One region of the Paraburkholderia sp. RL17-381-BIF-C genome, then DNA from elsewhere that is predicted to be linked to it. Evidence: riboswitches for the same ligand, from Rfam matches in the RefSeq annotation. Region 1 holds a riboswitch; the other holds the start of a gene.
What was found. A riboswitch is a leader RNA that binds a small molecule or an ion and turns the genes downstream of it on or off. The one in region 1 is predicted to bind glycine.
Positions count from the first base shown of each region.

Region 1 (7,299 bases):
CGCGCTTGCCGGCCAGCAGTTTCACCAGTTCATACTGACAGGCGTTGGTGTCCTGATACTCGTCGATCAGCAGATAGCGCAGCTTGTTCTGCCAGCGGTCGCGCACCTGTTCGTTCTTCTCGAACAGTTCGGCGGGCAGGCGGATCAGATCGTCGAAATCCACCGCCTGATAGGCATGCAGCGTCGCCACGTAATTGCGATAGACGATCGCGGCCTGATGCTCGTCCTCGTTCGCGGCAATGGCGATCGCCTGCTCGGGCATGATCATGCCGTTCTTCCACAGCGAGATGATCGACTGGATCTTGCGGATGAAACCCTTGTCCGTCGAGCCGACCTGTTCCTGGATCATGCCGAAGCAGTCGTCCGAATCCATGATCGAGAACTGCGGCTTCAGGCCGACGTGTTCCGCTTCCTGCCGCAGAATCTGCACACCGAGCGAGTGGAAGGTGCAGACCGTCAACTGGTTGACGGGCACTTTGCGGCCTTCCTTGCCGGGCGTGGTGAGCGTCTTGCCCTCGAGCAGCTTGCCCACGCGCTCGCGCATTTCCAGCGCGGCCTTGTTCGTAAACGTGACGGCGGCGATATGGCGCGGCTCGAAGCCCTTGGCCTCGATCAGATGCGCGATTTTCTGCGTGATCACGCGCGTCTTGCCGCTGCCTGCGCCGGCGAGCACGAGACACGGACCGTCGAGATAACGGACCGCTTCATTTTGAGCGGGGTTCAGGCCTGCGGACATCGTCTGTGGATGGGTGATGCGGTTAAAGCGGCGGTTGAGGGCGCGGTGGCGAAACGCCGGCCGAAGGCCCGGGGGCATGCTGCGCGGCGCCGTGCCGGAACAGGCGCCCCGCACGGTGCGGAGGGTGTTCTGGCCCGCTTCGCAAACGCGCAAGAGGAGCGATGTTAACACGGATGTACGCAACCGATGCCCGCGCCCCATGACGGCCGCCAGTACCACCACGACGCTGACGATCCACCTTCAGGACATGCCACAATTGCGGTGGTGCGCGCCGCCGCCACGGTGGCAAAGCGGCGCGCCGTTTTTGCAGGAAGACACGCATGTCCGCATCGCTGAAGATTGGATTGATGGGTTACGGTTTCGCCGGCGCGACCTTTCACGCGCCGGTAATCGCGCACTGCGGCCGCGCGAGCGTTGCGGCCATCGCCACGAGCCAGCCCGAGCGCGCGCTCGCCGACTATCCGCACACGAAGGTGGTGGCCGACCTCGACGCGCTGCTCGCGCTCGACGACATCGACTGCGTCGTGATCGCCACGCCGAACGACACGCACTTCGAGCTGGCGCGGCGCACGCTGGAAGCGGGCAAACACGTGGTGGTCGACAAGCCGGTCACGCTGAATGCCGCCGACGCCCGCACGCTGGCCAACATCGCACTCGCCCGCTGCAAGCTCTTCATGCCGTTTCACAACCGTCGCTGGGACGGTGATTTTCTGACCGTGCGCGACCTGCTCGCGAGCGGCGAATTGGGACGGATCACGCAATACGAATCGCATTTCGACCGTTTCCGGCCGGAGGTGCGACAGCGTTGGCGTGAAGAAGCGTCGCGAGGCGGCGGTCTGCTGCTGGACCTGGGGCCGCATCTGGTCGACCAGGCGTTGGCCCTGTTCGGCACGCCGCAGAGCGTGTCGGCCACCGTGCGCACGCATCGCGACAATGCCAGCGCACCGGACTACGTGCATATCCAGCTCGGCTACAGTGAGTTCGAAGTGGTGTTGCACGCCAGCGCGTTGACCGCGCTGGTCGCGCCGCGCTTCTCGATCCACGGCACGCGCGGCAGCTATGTGAAAACCGGGCTCGACACGCAGGAAGATCAATTGAAAGCCGGCCTGCGGCCCGGCGACGAAGGCTTCGGCGCGGGCAATGCGGCCGGGTTGCTGCGCGTACTGGAAGGCGATCAGGAAGTCGAGCGCGAGCTGCCGACGCGTAATGGAGATTACGTTGGCTTCTATATCGCCGTGGCCGACGCCATCCAGAACGGCGTGAAGTTCCCGGTCAGCGCTCAGGACGCTGTGGACGTAATGACAATTATCGAACTCGCCGCCCGTAGCTCGGAAGAAGGCGTCCGGCTGCCGTTCGAGCGCGTTCGCTGAACTGTTTGCCCGCGCGTCGAAACGCCTTGTGTACCTAAAATGGCACTTGCCGCCTCCCGCGCGGGCCACGATCCTGACAGGCCCGAAAGGAACATAACGTTACAAATAAGAACGCGCCGCCGGTCAGCGCGCTCCGGCAGTCAGCCGTTGCTACCCAAGTAGCAAGACAAAACGACTATGACTTCCGGAGAGTTCATGCCCCGTACTATCCGCGCGCTCGCCGCGTGCGCCCTGCTCAGTTCGCTCGCCGCCTGTGTGGTGACGCCTCAACCCGCGCCGGCACCGCGCCCCAACCCGCAGCAGATCGCGGATCAGCGCCTGCGCCAGGTCGACGGCCGCATCGAGAATCTCAGCCGCCGTATCGACAATCGCGTGAATCAGGGCTATTACCCGCCTCCGCAAGGCGGCGCGCTGCACCATCGTCTCGATGTGATCCGTCAGGAAGCGCATGACATGGCCGCGCAACACGGCGGTGGCCTGTCCAGCGACGAACAGCGCGTGCTGAATCAGGAACTGGACAACGCGGCACACGCCATCGGCGAATAATCGCGCGCTCAGGCGCCGAAGCAGTGCAAGCGCGGGCATCGCGTCCCGCGCTTTTTTGGCGAGGGCAAGACGCCGCGTCAACCGCCGTGCCGCTCGCGGGCCTAGATTTGACAAGCCCCCGGCCCTCGCGTACATTCGCCGCACGCGTCGGGAGAGCGCGCTGGCCGCAGGAAACCGCAGGCCGCGCCGCCGAAGGGGCACACCCGCAAACTCTCAGGCAAAAGGACCGACCGCGTCGAAGAACCCGCGTTGAATCAAGCTCGACGCACCGGTTTTTCGCACTCTGGAGAGCGGCAGTAGCCGTCTGCGTCGTTATAAATCGAGCGGATCTGGCAGGCTGCCCACCGAAGGGGCGCGCGTTTCACCGTGACGAATTCACATTCTCACGGCAACGCAATCTCTCAGGTATCGAGGACAGAGGGGCCATGCAACGCATCGCTCGCAGCTAAAAGGCCGCGAGGCGTAGCGCCGCATGGCCTTTTTTGTTTCGCGAGATGCCCGAGGCCCCATGACCGAACTCAAACACACCCCGCTCAACGCCACCCATCGTGCGCTCAATGCCCGCATGGTCGATTTTGGCGGCTGGGACATGCCCGTCAACTACGGCTCGCAGATCGACGAACACCGCGCCGTGCGCACCGACGCCGGCATGTTCGACGTCTCGCACATGTGCGTCGTCGATTTCACCGGCGAGCGCGTGCGCGCCTTCTTCGAATATGCGCTGGCCAATAACGTCGCCAAGCTGCAAACGCCCGGCCGCGCGCTGTACTCCTGTCTGCTGAACCCGAACGGCGGCGTGATCGACGACCTGATCGTCTATTACTTCGGCGAAGATCACTTCCGCGTGGTCGTTAACGCCGGCACCGCCGATAAAGACATCGCCTGGTTCGGCCAGCTCAACGCCGAAGGCAGCTTCGGCCTGACCATCACGCCGCGCCGCGACTACGCGATCGTCGCCGTGCAAGGCCCGAATGCTCGCGAAAAAGTCTGGCAAACCGTGCCGGCCGCGCGCGCCGCCACCGAAGCGCTGAAGCCGTTCAACGCCGCCCGCATCGAAGACACGCCGTTCGGCGAATTGACCGTAGCCCGTACGGGCTATACCGGCGAAGACGGCTTCGAAATCATCGTCCCCGCAGATCACGTCGAAGCGCTGTGGAACGCGCTGCAGGCGCAAGGCGTGCGCCCGGCCGGACTCGGTGCGCGCGACACACTGCGCCTCGAAGCCGGCATGAACCTGTACGGCCAGGACATGGACGACAACGTCTCGCCGCTCGACGCCGGCCTCGCCTGGACGGTCGACCTCACCTCGCCGCGCGACTTCGTCGGCAAGGGCAAGCTGGAAGCGGACGGATCGCAGGCCGCGTTCGTCGGCCTGATCCTGCTGAAGGACAACGGCAAGGCAGCAGGCGTGCTGCGTGCTCATCAGAAAGTCGTCACGCCGCAAGGCGAAGGCGAAATCACCAGCGGCACGTTTTCCCCGACCATGCAGGAATCGATCGCCTTTGCGCGCGTGCCGAAAGGCGTGCAGCCGGGCGACACCGTTCACGTTCAAATTCGTGACAAGAACGTTCCCGCAAGCGTGGTAAAACTGCCGTTCGTGCGCAACGGCAAAGTGCTCGCGGTTTAAGCAAGCCGGCGCGTGCGCAAACCTTCACAAGAAAACGCCGGGCCGCCCCAAGTTTTCTTGTTCCCCTCGGGGGAACCTGGCGCGAAGCGACAGGTTTGGGGGCCCTTTAAGTCATTACCGAATCACACCGCATAGGAGCATCCGATGAGCATCCCGGCCGATCTGAAATACACCGAATCGCACGAGTGGGTCCGCACCGAAGCGGACGGCACGCTGACGGTCGGCATCACCGACCACGCGCAGGAAGCGCTCGGCGATATCGTCTTCTTCGAAGTCCAGGAACTGGGCAAAACCGTGACCGCTGGCGACACCGTCGCCGTGATCGAATCGGTGAAAGCCGCTTCCGATATCTACGCGCCGGTCTCGGGCGAAATCATCGAAGCGAACACGGCCGTGGCCGACACCCCGGATTCGGTCAACACCGCGCCGTACGAAAGCTGGCTCTTCAAGATCAAGCCGGCCGCGGACGCCACGCAAGACCGTCTGATCGACGCCGACGCGTACAGCAAGTCGATCGGCGCCTGATTCACCTTTACGTTTAACCCGATTGGTGCGGCGCGTCCCTCGCGCAGAGATAGCCGCACCGCCAGGAACACCCATGAAGCTCGAACACCCGGATCGTCTGATGAACCGCACTCCTCTCTCGCTCGCCGCGCTCGAAGTGCATGACGCCTTCGCCGAACGGCACATCGGCCCGGATGCGGCCGACCAGCACGCGATGCTCGAAGCCCTCGGCTTCGCGTCGCGCGCCGCGCTGATCGACGCCGTCATTCCGAAGACGATCCGCCGCACCGAAACGCTGCCGCTCGGCCCCTTCGCGCAACCGAAAAGCGAAGCCGAAGCGCTCGCCGCGCTGCGTGAACTCGCGGACAAGAACCAGGTGTTCCGCTCGTATATCGGGCAGGGCTATTACAACGCGCACACGCCGACGGTGATCCTGCGTAACGTGCTGGAAAATCCGGCGTGGTACACCGCGTACACGCCGTATCAGCCGGAAATCTCGCAAGGCCGTCTGGAAGCGCTGCTGAACTTCCAGCAGATGATCGTTGACTTGACGGGTCTGGCGATCTCGAATGCGTCGTTGCTCGACGAAGCAACCGCCGCCGCTGAAGCGATGACGCTGCTGCAGCGCATCGGCAAGCCGAAGTCGAACGTGTTCTTCGTGGCCGACGACGTGCTGCCGCAAACCATCGAAGTGGTGAAGACGCGCGCCACGCCGGTCGGCATCGAAGTGAAAGTGGGCCCGGCTGCGGAAGCGGCGAACGCGAATGCGTTCGGCGTGCTGCTGCAATACCCGGGCGTGAACGGCGACGTGCGCGACTATCGCGCGCTCGCCGAAGCGATCCATGCAGCGGGCGGCCACGTGGTGGTCGCCGCCGACCTGCTCGCGCTGACCGTGCTCACGCCGCCGGGCGAATGGGGCGCGGACGTGGCCGTGGGCAATACGCAGCGCTTTGGCGTGCCGGTCGGCTTCGGCGGCCCGCATGCGGCTTACCTCGCTGTGCGCGACGAATTCAAGCGTCAGATGCCGGGCCGCCTCGTCGGCGTGACCGTCGACGCACAAGGCAACCCCGCGCTGCGTCTCGCGCTGCAAACGCGCGAACAACATATCCGTCGCGAGAAGGCCACCTCGAACGTGTGTACCGCGCAAGCGCTGCTCGCGATCATGGCCAGCATGTACGCCGTCTATCACGGCCCGCACGGCCTGAAGACGATCGCGCTGCGCGTGAACCGGATCGCCGCGTTGCTGGCCGAAGGCGCGAAGCAACTCGGCTATACGCTCGTCAACGAAACCTTCTTCGACACGCTCACCTTCGAAACCGGCGCACGCACGCAAGCGCTGCATGACGCAGCGATTGCGAAGCGCATCAACCTGCGCCGCGTGAGCGATACGCAAGTCGGCCTGTCGATCGACGAAACCACCTCGCGCCGCGATCTGGCCGATCTGCTCGAAGTGTTCGCGCAAGCCGCGGGCGCGAAAGACATTCCGCAAGTCGACACGCTCGACGCAAAACTGGCCGCATCGAACACCGCATCCGTGCCGGCCGCGCTCGAACGCACCAGCGCGTACCTCACGCACCACGTGTTCAACCGTCATCATTCGGAAACGGAAATGCTGCGCTATCTGCGCAGCCTGTCCGACAAGGACCTTGCGCTCGATCGCTCGATGATCCCGCTCGGTTCGTGCACGATGAAGCTGAACGCGACTTCGGAAATGCTGCCGGTCACGTGGCCGGAATTCGGCCAGATCCATCCGTTCGCACCGGCGGAGCAAACCGTCGGCTACCGCGAAATGATCGATCAGCTCGAAGAAATGCTGGTCGCCGCCACCGGATACGCCGCCGTGTCGCTGCAGCCGAACGCCGGCTCGCAAGGTGAGTACGCGGGCCTCCTGATCATCCACGCCTACCACGCCTCGCGCGGCGAAGCCCATCGCAATGTCTGCCTGATTCCCGCTTCGGCGCACGGCACCAACCCGGCGTCGGCACAGATGGCAGGCATGCAGGTAGTCGTGGTTGCCTGCGACGCGCAAGGCAACGTCGATATCGAAGACCTGAAGAAGAAGGCCGATCAGCACGCCGACAAACTCGCGGCGATCATGATCACGTACCCGTCCACGCACGGCGTGTTCGAGCAGAACGTGCGTGAAATCTGCGAGATCGTGCACGCGCACGGCGGCCAGGTCTACGTGGACGGCGCGAACATGAACGCCATGGTCGGCCTCACCGCGCCGGGCCAGTTCGGCGGCGACGTGTCGCACCTGAACCTGCACAAGACGTTCTGCATTCCGCACGGCGGCGGCGGACCCGGCGTCGGTCCTGTCGCGGTCGGCGCGCACCTCGCGCAGTTCCTGCCGAACCAGATCTCGTCGGGCTATGAACGCGCGCCGAACGGCATTGGCGCAGTGTCCGGCGCACCGTACGGCTCGGCGTCGATCCTGCCGATCTCGTGGATGTATATCGCGATGATGGGCGCGAAGAACCTCACCGCCGCGACCGAAACCGCGATCCTCAACGCGA
Region 1 covers NZ_JARESX010000001.1:233,193-240,491, forward strand. Annotated here, with positions in the region: gene P0D70_RS01100 (UvrD-helicase domain-containing protein) at 1-736, opposite strand, end outside; gene P0D70_RS01105 (oxidoreductase) at 1,057-2,106, shown strand; gene P0D70_RS01110 (YdgH/BhsA/McbA family protein) at 2,302-2,652, shown strand; glycine riboswitch at 2,800-2,882, shown strand; glycine riboswitch at 2,926-3,080, shown strand; gene gcvT (glycine cleavage system aminomethyltransferase GcvT) at 3,161-4,279, shown strand; gene gcvH (glycine cleavage system protein GcvH) at 4,424-4,804, shown strand; gene gcvP (aminomethyl-transferring glycine dehydrogenase) at 4,878-7,299, shown strand, end outside.

Region 2 (7,299 bases), on a different contig from region 1:
TGCTCTCCGGGCTGCTCTACGCAAAATATTAATCCAGCGTGGACGTCGACCATCGGTGCAGTGAAGTACGCATCGCGACGCGGCTGGTGTGTGCATGCCGCGGCGGCTGGTGTGAATGCCCGCCGCGGACAGAAGTTGACTGCACGCCTGCCACATGCGGGCACGACTATCCGTGTTCCCGTGCGAGGCGGCCATCACGTCATCGCGCTACCTGCAAGGAAAAGCGGAGACTCACGTGTGGCTGCCTGGCGCAGCGTTCATGCAGCGTACAGAGGTGTGGTGCGCGAGCGCTGGCTCGCCACGCGGGGCGGCTCGCCGCGCCGGAGTGCGAAAGGCACCTTTGGAGGCGGCGTTCGCGCCGCCCCCCTCAGCAGGGGCGACCATTTGCCCTGCGAAGACAATCTGCATGAGCAGATTTGTGCACGTTCAAACTAACGGTGCTGATCCGTTGCTTGAGTATGTCCCAGATGCCCCGCAGGCCATCTCCGCCTTAAGCCCGCGGACAACAGGTTCCGTCAATCAAGACCCCATGCCGATCGCGTGAGCAACGCCTTCCGCAGTCGCTGCTGACAATGTCCAGCCAAGGTGACCGTGTCCAGTGTTATAGAAGACGCCCGGTCGCTTCCCCCGTCCGACACGTGGCAACATGCTTGGTAACATCGGACGTAAGCCAGCCCAATGGATGACGCGCGCGGTCGATACATTCGGGAAATGACGCCGTACCCAGTTAATCAGCGGTTCGACGCGATCGGAGCGGATGTCGCGGTTAAAACCGTTAAACTCGGCAGTGCCCGCAACTCGGAAACGATCCAGGCCAAGGCGACTTGTGATGATCTTGGCGCGATCGTCGAGTAGGCTGACCCACGGTGCGCTATTCCGACTTATTTCGTCATCAAGGTTCACCGTGATGGAATAGCCCTTCACCGGATATACGTTGACGTGATCGCCGACCATCGATGCGAATTGTCTGCTGCCGACGCCCGCACATACAACTACGTTATCAAACAACTCATGGCCGCTTGGGACCCACTGAACCAATCGACCGGACTGGGGCGTCGTAGCGGAACTCGACGCCTTGGCGCTCGCACGCTGCCGACAAGCCGCGCGTGAATTTGTGGATATCACCTGTCGAATCGGACTCCGTGAAGAATCCCCCGTAGAAGTCACCGTTGAGTGCGGGTTCGATCACACGGATTTCGTCTGGCGTGACCGGGCGGCGATCAAGGCCGCCCGCGCGCAGCAGTTCATTTATCCGCGTCGCAGCATTGTGCTCACCACGAGTTGCGTAGAAATGGAGGATGCCGCGCGTCTCGTGATCGAATGCGATGCCTTCCCTGTCGGCGATGCCGAACAGGTGTTCGCGCGCGGCGATTGCGAGACGCACCGTCTCGATCGTATTCGCACGGTAATTCGGGATCTGCCGGAGAAACTCTCCGATCCAACTGTACTTGTGCCAGCTCGGGCGTGGATTGAGCAACAACGGTGCGTCACGCGTAAACATCCAGCGCAGACCCTTTAATACTGTCGCATGGTTGTTCCAGACTTCCGCATTGCTAACTGATAGCTGCCCCCCATTCGCAAAGGACGTCTCCATTGCCGCATAGCGATGTCGCTCGAATACGGTGACAAGGTGCCCGCGTTGTGCGAGCGCGTAGGCGGTCGTGACGCCGGTAGTGCCGGCACCGATAATGGCGATTCGTGACATGTTCAGATCCAGTTTTTTATTGAGCACCGCCGGCTGTTGTGCATCGAACCGGCACCGATGCCCCATCTGTCCCTGTTACCTGAGAGTTTCGCCCGCTGCGCCGGTAAATATCGGAACAAAACCGGACTCCCCTTCGGTGGGCGCATTGCGCCGCTCTCCAGATGTTCCTTTTGCGCGGTCCTTTTGCCTGAGAGTTTCCGGGGCGGTTGCTCCGTCGGCGTCGTCGCGAAAGACGATCTCTCCCGTGCTGAACGAATTGAACAGCGCGACCGTACATCACCAATTCCTCTTCGACAAGCATGTCTCATCGAATAGCGGGCGCGGCCCTATGGAAATTGAAAAACTTGTTGCAATCGACAGTTGACAGCGCTTTTCTCAAGCGTATATTTGTACCTGTATGACAACAATTTTGTACCAGTACAAAGGAGATGTAAATTGAGTATTCCTCTGGAGCAACATCTGAAGATTGGCGGGATCATCTTCCCGGGCATGGATCAATGCGATTTCACCGGCCCATTTGAAGCGCTGGCACGCACGCCAAACTCGTCATTCATGACGCTGTGGAAAAACAAGGAGCCAGTCCGCGATCTCATGGGCTTGCGTCTGCTGGCCGATACGACGTTTGAGGAGGCGCCACAACTCGACGTTCTGCTCGTACCCGGTGGATACGGCCAGGAAGAGCTGATGAAGGACGAGGAGGTGCTTGGATTTATTCGCCGACAGGCCGAACATGCCCGGTACGTATATTCCGTCTGCACCGGGGCACTGCTTTGTGGCGCTGCGGGGCTGCTTGAAGGACGTCGTGCGACGACGCACTGGACCGCGATGGGTGTGCTGCCATACTTCGGTGCAACGCCTAGCGATGAGCGTGTTGTCATCGACGGGAAGTTCGTGAGTGCCGGCGGTGTTACGTCGGGAATCGACGGCTCGCTCATTGTTGTTTCACTGCTGCGAGGCGAGACAGTTGCGCAGGAGTTGCAGCTCTACATGGCTTACGATCCGAAACCGCCGTTCCAGGCGGGATCTCCGGCGTCTGCGCCGCCGGCAGTGCTGAAAACAGTAACTGAGCGCGCCCGCGCCATTACTGAAAAGCGTCTAGCCAGTGCTGCAGCTTATCAAGCGGCGCGGCAACCCACTGCTTGATGCATCACCGAGGGCGGTCGCACGTTGGGACCGTTGTTGCTCCGACTGTGCACCGCCGTCATTATCGAATTCCTGACTTTAACGGAGCAGGATATGAGATTGAAAGCAACAGCTTTCCAAACGGCGGCGTCATTCCTGATACGTTCCCCTTCACTACATCCCATCCTCACGAGTGTATGAATCTCGGTGACATTCGTAACCCGAGTCTCGCATGGTCCGGGGTGCCTGGCGGCACGCGATCCTTCGCCATCGTCTGTCACGACCGGGATGTCCCGAGTCGGGCGGCTGACGTCAATCAAGAGGGGGCGAGGCGGATGCATCCCTTCCCCGCGTCCATTTCTATCACTGGCTCCAGATCGATATCGACGCATTTGTTCGAGAGATAAGGAAGGTTCGACGCGGCAAAGGAATCACGCCACGTAGAAAGTCGGGCCCTCATGCTCCAGACGGTCCCGCCACCGTATCAACGACGATACAACGTGGTTCAGCGGGGATGTCGAAATGTCGGCTCGCTATTACGGCCGCGACGGACCATGTGTGCCATGGAATGACGCATTGCTACACCGGTACGTACTCGAAATCTATGCACTTGATCTCTATCGTCTCGACGCGAATACATCTTCGAGCGGACCGCGGTCGTTGGGGGCATTCAAGACCACGTGATTGATTCTGCGTCCATCATCGGTACATCCGTCGCTTGCGCGGTACTGCCGTTCTTACAGTTTTCCTCCGGGCGCGGCCCGCTCGCCACCATGCATCCAGACATCCTGGGTGGGTTAATACCAATATTTTTCCATTTGACCAATCAAAACGATGAGCCTACATTTATTGGTACATAAATATTATTGTACTAGTACATAACTTGATGAAGTTCGCTCAATGGAGGAGAGGAATGTGCAACTCAACGAACCAACCTGAAGTTATTCTTGCGGCCACCGTCTGGCCCAATGCGACAGCTGACTCGTTTGCGGCGTGTGTGGCGACTAAGAATCGTCTGCGCATCGGGCTTACCGTACTGTTTTTTGCTTATTACCTGGCGCTACAAGTTTGTGCCGGCTGGTTTCGTTCCGTACTAGCCACGCCAGTCATCAGCGTAGTCAACCTCGGGATGGTGTTCACTTTGTCTCAGTATCTTTTCGGCGCTGTGGTCGCCATTTACTACGCTCGCCGCATGCGCGTCATTGATGAACGAATCGCTACGGTGCTGACCGCAGGAGCAACGGAATGAAACACCTCGAGCATCGAGCCTCCGTCATGCAGTTGCAGCATTGCGCCGTGTTGCCGGTCATCGTTTCAACGGTCATGTTGTGTTTTCCGAGCTTTGCATCCGCTGCGGGTGTCGTGCCGGAATCGTCGCGCCCCAATGCGTTTGCTGCGTTTGCCGTTGTCATCGCACTCACGTTGGTAATCACATGGATTAATTCGAGGCGAGGCAGTAGCGCTAGCGAGTTCTACACAGCGGGCGGTGGTATCTCTGGACCGAAAAACGGCCTTGCGATTGCCGGCGACTATCTTTCCGCCGCAGCCTTTCTCGGCGTATCGGGCCTCGTTGGGCTCTACGGTTTCGACGGCATAATCTACCTAGTTGGCTTTTTCACCGCATTCATCCCTGTCCTCCTGCTGGTCGCGGAACCGTGTCGAAACCTTGGACGTTTTACCTTCGGCGACGTCCTCTCCTACCGCCACGATTTCCGGATATCAAAATCACTGGCAGCCCTTTCGAGCGTCATCGTAGCGATCTCTTACATGGTGCCGCAGATTGTGGGCGGCGCCGTGTTGCTCTACGCATTGCTCGGCATTCCGTATCAGATCTCTGTGATCGTCGTTGGCGCGCTTATGCTCGTCTATGTCACATTCGGTGGAATGCGGGCGACCACCTGGGTGCAGATCATCAAGGCGGTCTTGCTGTTGAGTATGTGCAGCCTACTTACCATACTCGCACTTGCACCATTCGGTTTCAGCGTCACGGCGTTACTGGAAGCGCTCTCTCATCGCCCTGAATTGCGCGAATGGATACTGACAATTGGATCGCCGCCAGTTGAGTCCAAAGCGCTGATCACGCAATCGTTCTTCGAGCCGGGGCTATATCTGAAGGATCCGGTTGAACTGTTGTCCTTGGGTCTCGCTCTCGTCCTGGGTACCGCCGCGATGCCGCACATCATGATGCGCTTTTTTTCAGTAAAAAACGCTCAGACCGCCCGGCGCTCGGTGCTGTGGGGCATGCTGTGGATCGGGGGCTGCCATCTTCTGATCATCGTCATCGGCTTCGCGGCGGCTTACTACGTCGGTTCTGCGAAGATCGCGGCTGCCGACAAGGGAGGCAATCTTGCAGCCTTGCTGCTTGCGCAGCATCTCGGGGGCGGAAGCGCATCCCTCTGGGGCAACGTACTGGTCGGCATCGTCGCGGCGATTGCGTTCGCGACCATCGTCGCAGTAGTCGCCGGTCTGACGCTCGCCGCCGCATCATCGCTGGCGCACGACGTGTACGTAGGTGCAATCAGGGGTGGAATAGCTTCGGATAACGAACAATTGATGGCGGGCAAAGTGGCGTCGATATTTGTCGCAATTGTCGCGACGAGTGCGGCCTTGCTTGCCAAGGGCCAGAATGTTGCCCATCTGGTGGGGCTGGCTTACGCCGTAGCAGCGTCCGCCAATCTTCCCGCGCTGCTCGCGACGCTCTACTGGAAGCGCTGCAACACACGCGGCGTAATCTTTGGCGTGATAGGAGGCGTAGTGGCGACGATTCTGTTCGTGCTGGTTTCGCCCAACATGCAGTATCCATTGACTACACGAGCGCAAGCGACACAGGCGCTGGCGAGCGCGAACGCGCGCCTCGCGCAACTGGACTCCATGGATGTCTCGACTGCAGCAGGCCGAAATGATGTTGCCAGACAACGTGGGCCAGCGCTTGCTGATCGCGCAACCGCACAGTCGACGCTTGACTCTCTTGGCTCACGTACGACCAGCATTGTCGGACTGGAGAAGCCGCTGATACCTTTGCGTAATCCGGCGATCGTATCAGTTCCGCTCGGTTTCCTGCTGTTGGTGATCGGCTCGTTGTTTGGTCACCGCCGCGAAACAGATGCGGCGTGGCAGGCGCTCATCTTTCGCCGGGACAGCGGTATTGGAGTGGCGAAAGCCATGGATCACTAAGGGGCAGGGCGCTCCCGGATTTGTACCCGCAGACGCCCTTGTATCAGGCAATCAAGGTTGTTGACGCGTCCTTGTGTGCCTTCGCTAGCGCGTCAGCGAACCCCAAGATCGTCGAGGTTGTCATCCGGGCGGCCGTCACGCGAATCCCGCTCGGTTCTCCAAAACAGAAGTCACGCCCGGAACGCACAAGCCAGCCCGCTTCGAAGAGCCTCGGCGTGACTTCGTGTTCATTGGAAACCGGGATCCATACGTTCAGCCCGGCTCCGGTACGCACGTCGAAGCCACGCTTTTTAAGTGCCGTGGTCAGCAAATGATGACGCTCGCGGTAGGCGTCTCCTGCAGCGGCGATCTTGCGCTGCACGGAAGATGTCCCGAGCAGTTCCCGCACGAGGCGTTGTAGCAGGTTGCTAACCCATCCCATTCCGAGGCCCTGTCTTTGTTCGAGTTGATGAATCGTCTGCGCGTCGCCCGTCGAATAGGCAACGCGAAAGTCCGGGCCAAGCGCTTTGGAGAGGGAGCGGATAGTGAGCCACCTTCGAGCACCCATATGCCAAGGGTTATACCCCGCAAGTCGCAACACGTTCGTATGATCGTCATCTATGAACAGCACGTCGCCGCCATCTCCGATCAACTTTTTCAGATCGGCGGCACGCGAGCGCGAGGTCACGATACCGGATGGATTGTGGCTGCGGCTCGTGACAATTACCGCCTTTGCGCCGGCCTTGATCGCTTTGCGGAGACTGGTCGGCGTCACCCCGTCGTCGTCGATGTCAAGCGAGATAGGCTCAAGTTGCATCGCACGCACCAGGCCGTGCACACTCATGTACCCAGGGTCCTCAACTGCAACGGAGTCACCTGGATGCAGCCTCGCCACGGTGAGCGCTCGCTCGATCGCATCAAGCGCGCCAACGGAAACGAAAATGCCGCTGCGCGCATCGATCCTGTCGTCGACAAACTGGGCGTGCGCCCATTCAACGAAGCCAACGTCGTTGCGTTGCTCGCCATACAGATGATGCGCAACGCTGATACGGCCCAGCGCGTCACGGATCTCGCCTTCATCCGGCAGGAACAACGGATCCGGATTTCCGTCCCGCACCGCCATTGTCTGCATCGCGCCGGCGTCTATCTCGCGCGAAGCCGCAAGCAATGCATGCCGTGCGACTGCCGATCCCTTGCGCCCCTCCGCCGATATGAGCCCACTTTCTCGAAGCTGCCGGTAAGCAGCCGCCACAGTGTTCTTATTGATGCCGAGATCGTCAGCAAGGGCTCGCACCGTCGGAAGCGTGTCTCCCGGTTTG
Region 2 covers NZ_JARESX010000083.1:16,314-23,612, reverse strand. Annotated here, with positions in the region: gene P0D70_RS31565 (hypothetical protein) at 1-32, shown strand, start outside; partial or broken gene P0D70_RS31560 (D-amino acid dehydrogenase) at 520-1,705, opposite strand; glycine riboswitch at 1,871-1,960, opposite strand; gene P0D70_RS31555 (DJ-1/PfpI family protein) at 2,141-2,848, shown strand; gene P0D70_RS31550 (YbhB/YbcL family Raf kinase inhibitor-like protein) at 2,848-3,234, shown strand; gene P0D70_RS31545 (DUF485 domain-containing protein) at 3,741-4,076, shown strand; gene P0D70_RS31540 (sodium:solute symporter family transporter) at 4,073-6,001, shown strand; gene P0D70_RS31535 (aminotransferase class I/II-fold pyridoxal phosphate-dependent enzyme) at 6,045-7,299, opposite strand, start outside.
Region 2: linked by a shared signal. The riboswitch ahead of P0D70_RS31560 (D-amino acid dehydrogenase) and the one ahead of gcvT (glycine cleavage system aminomethyltransferase GcvT) in region 1 are both predicted to bind glycine.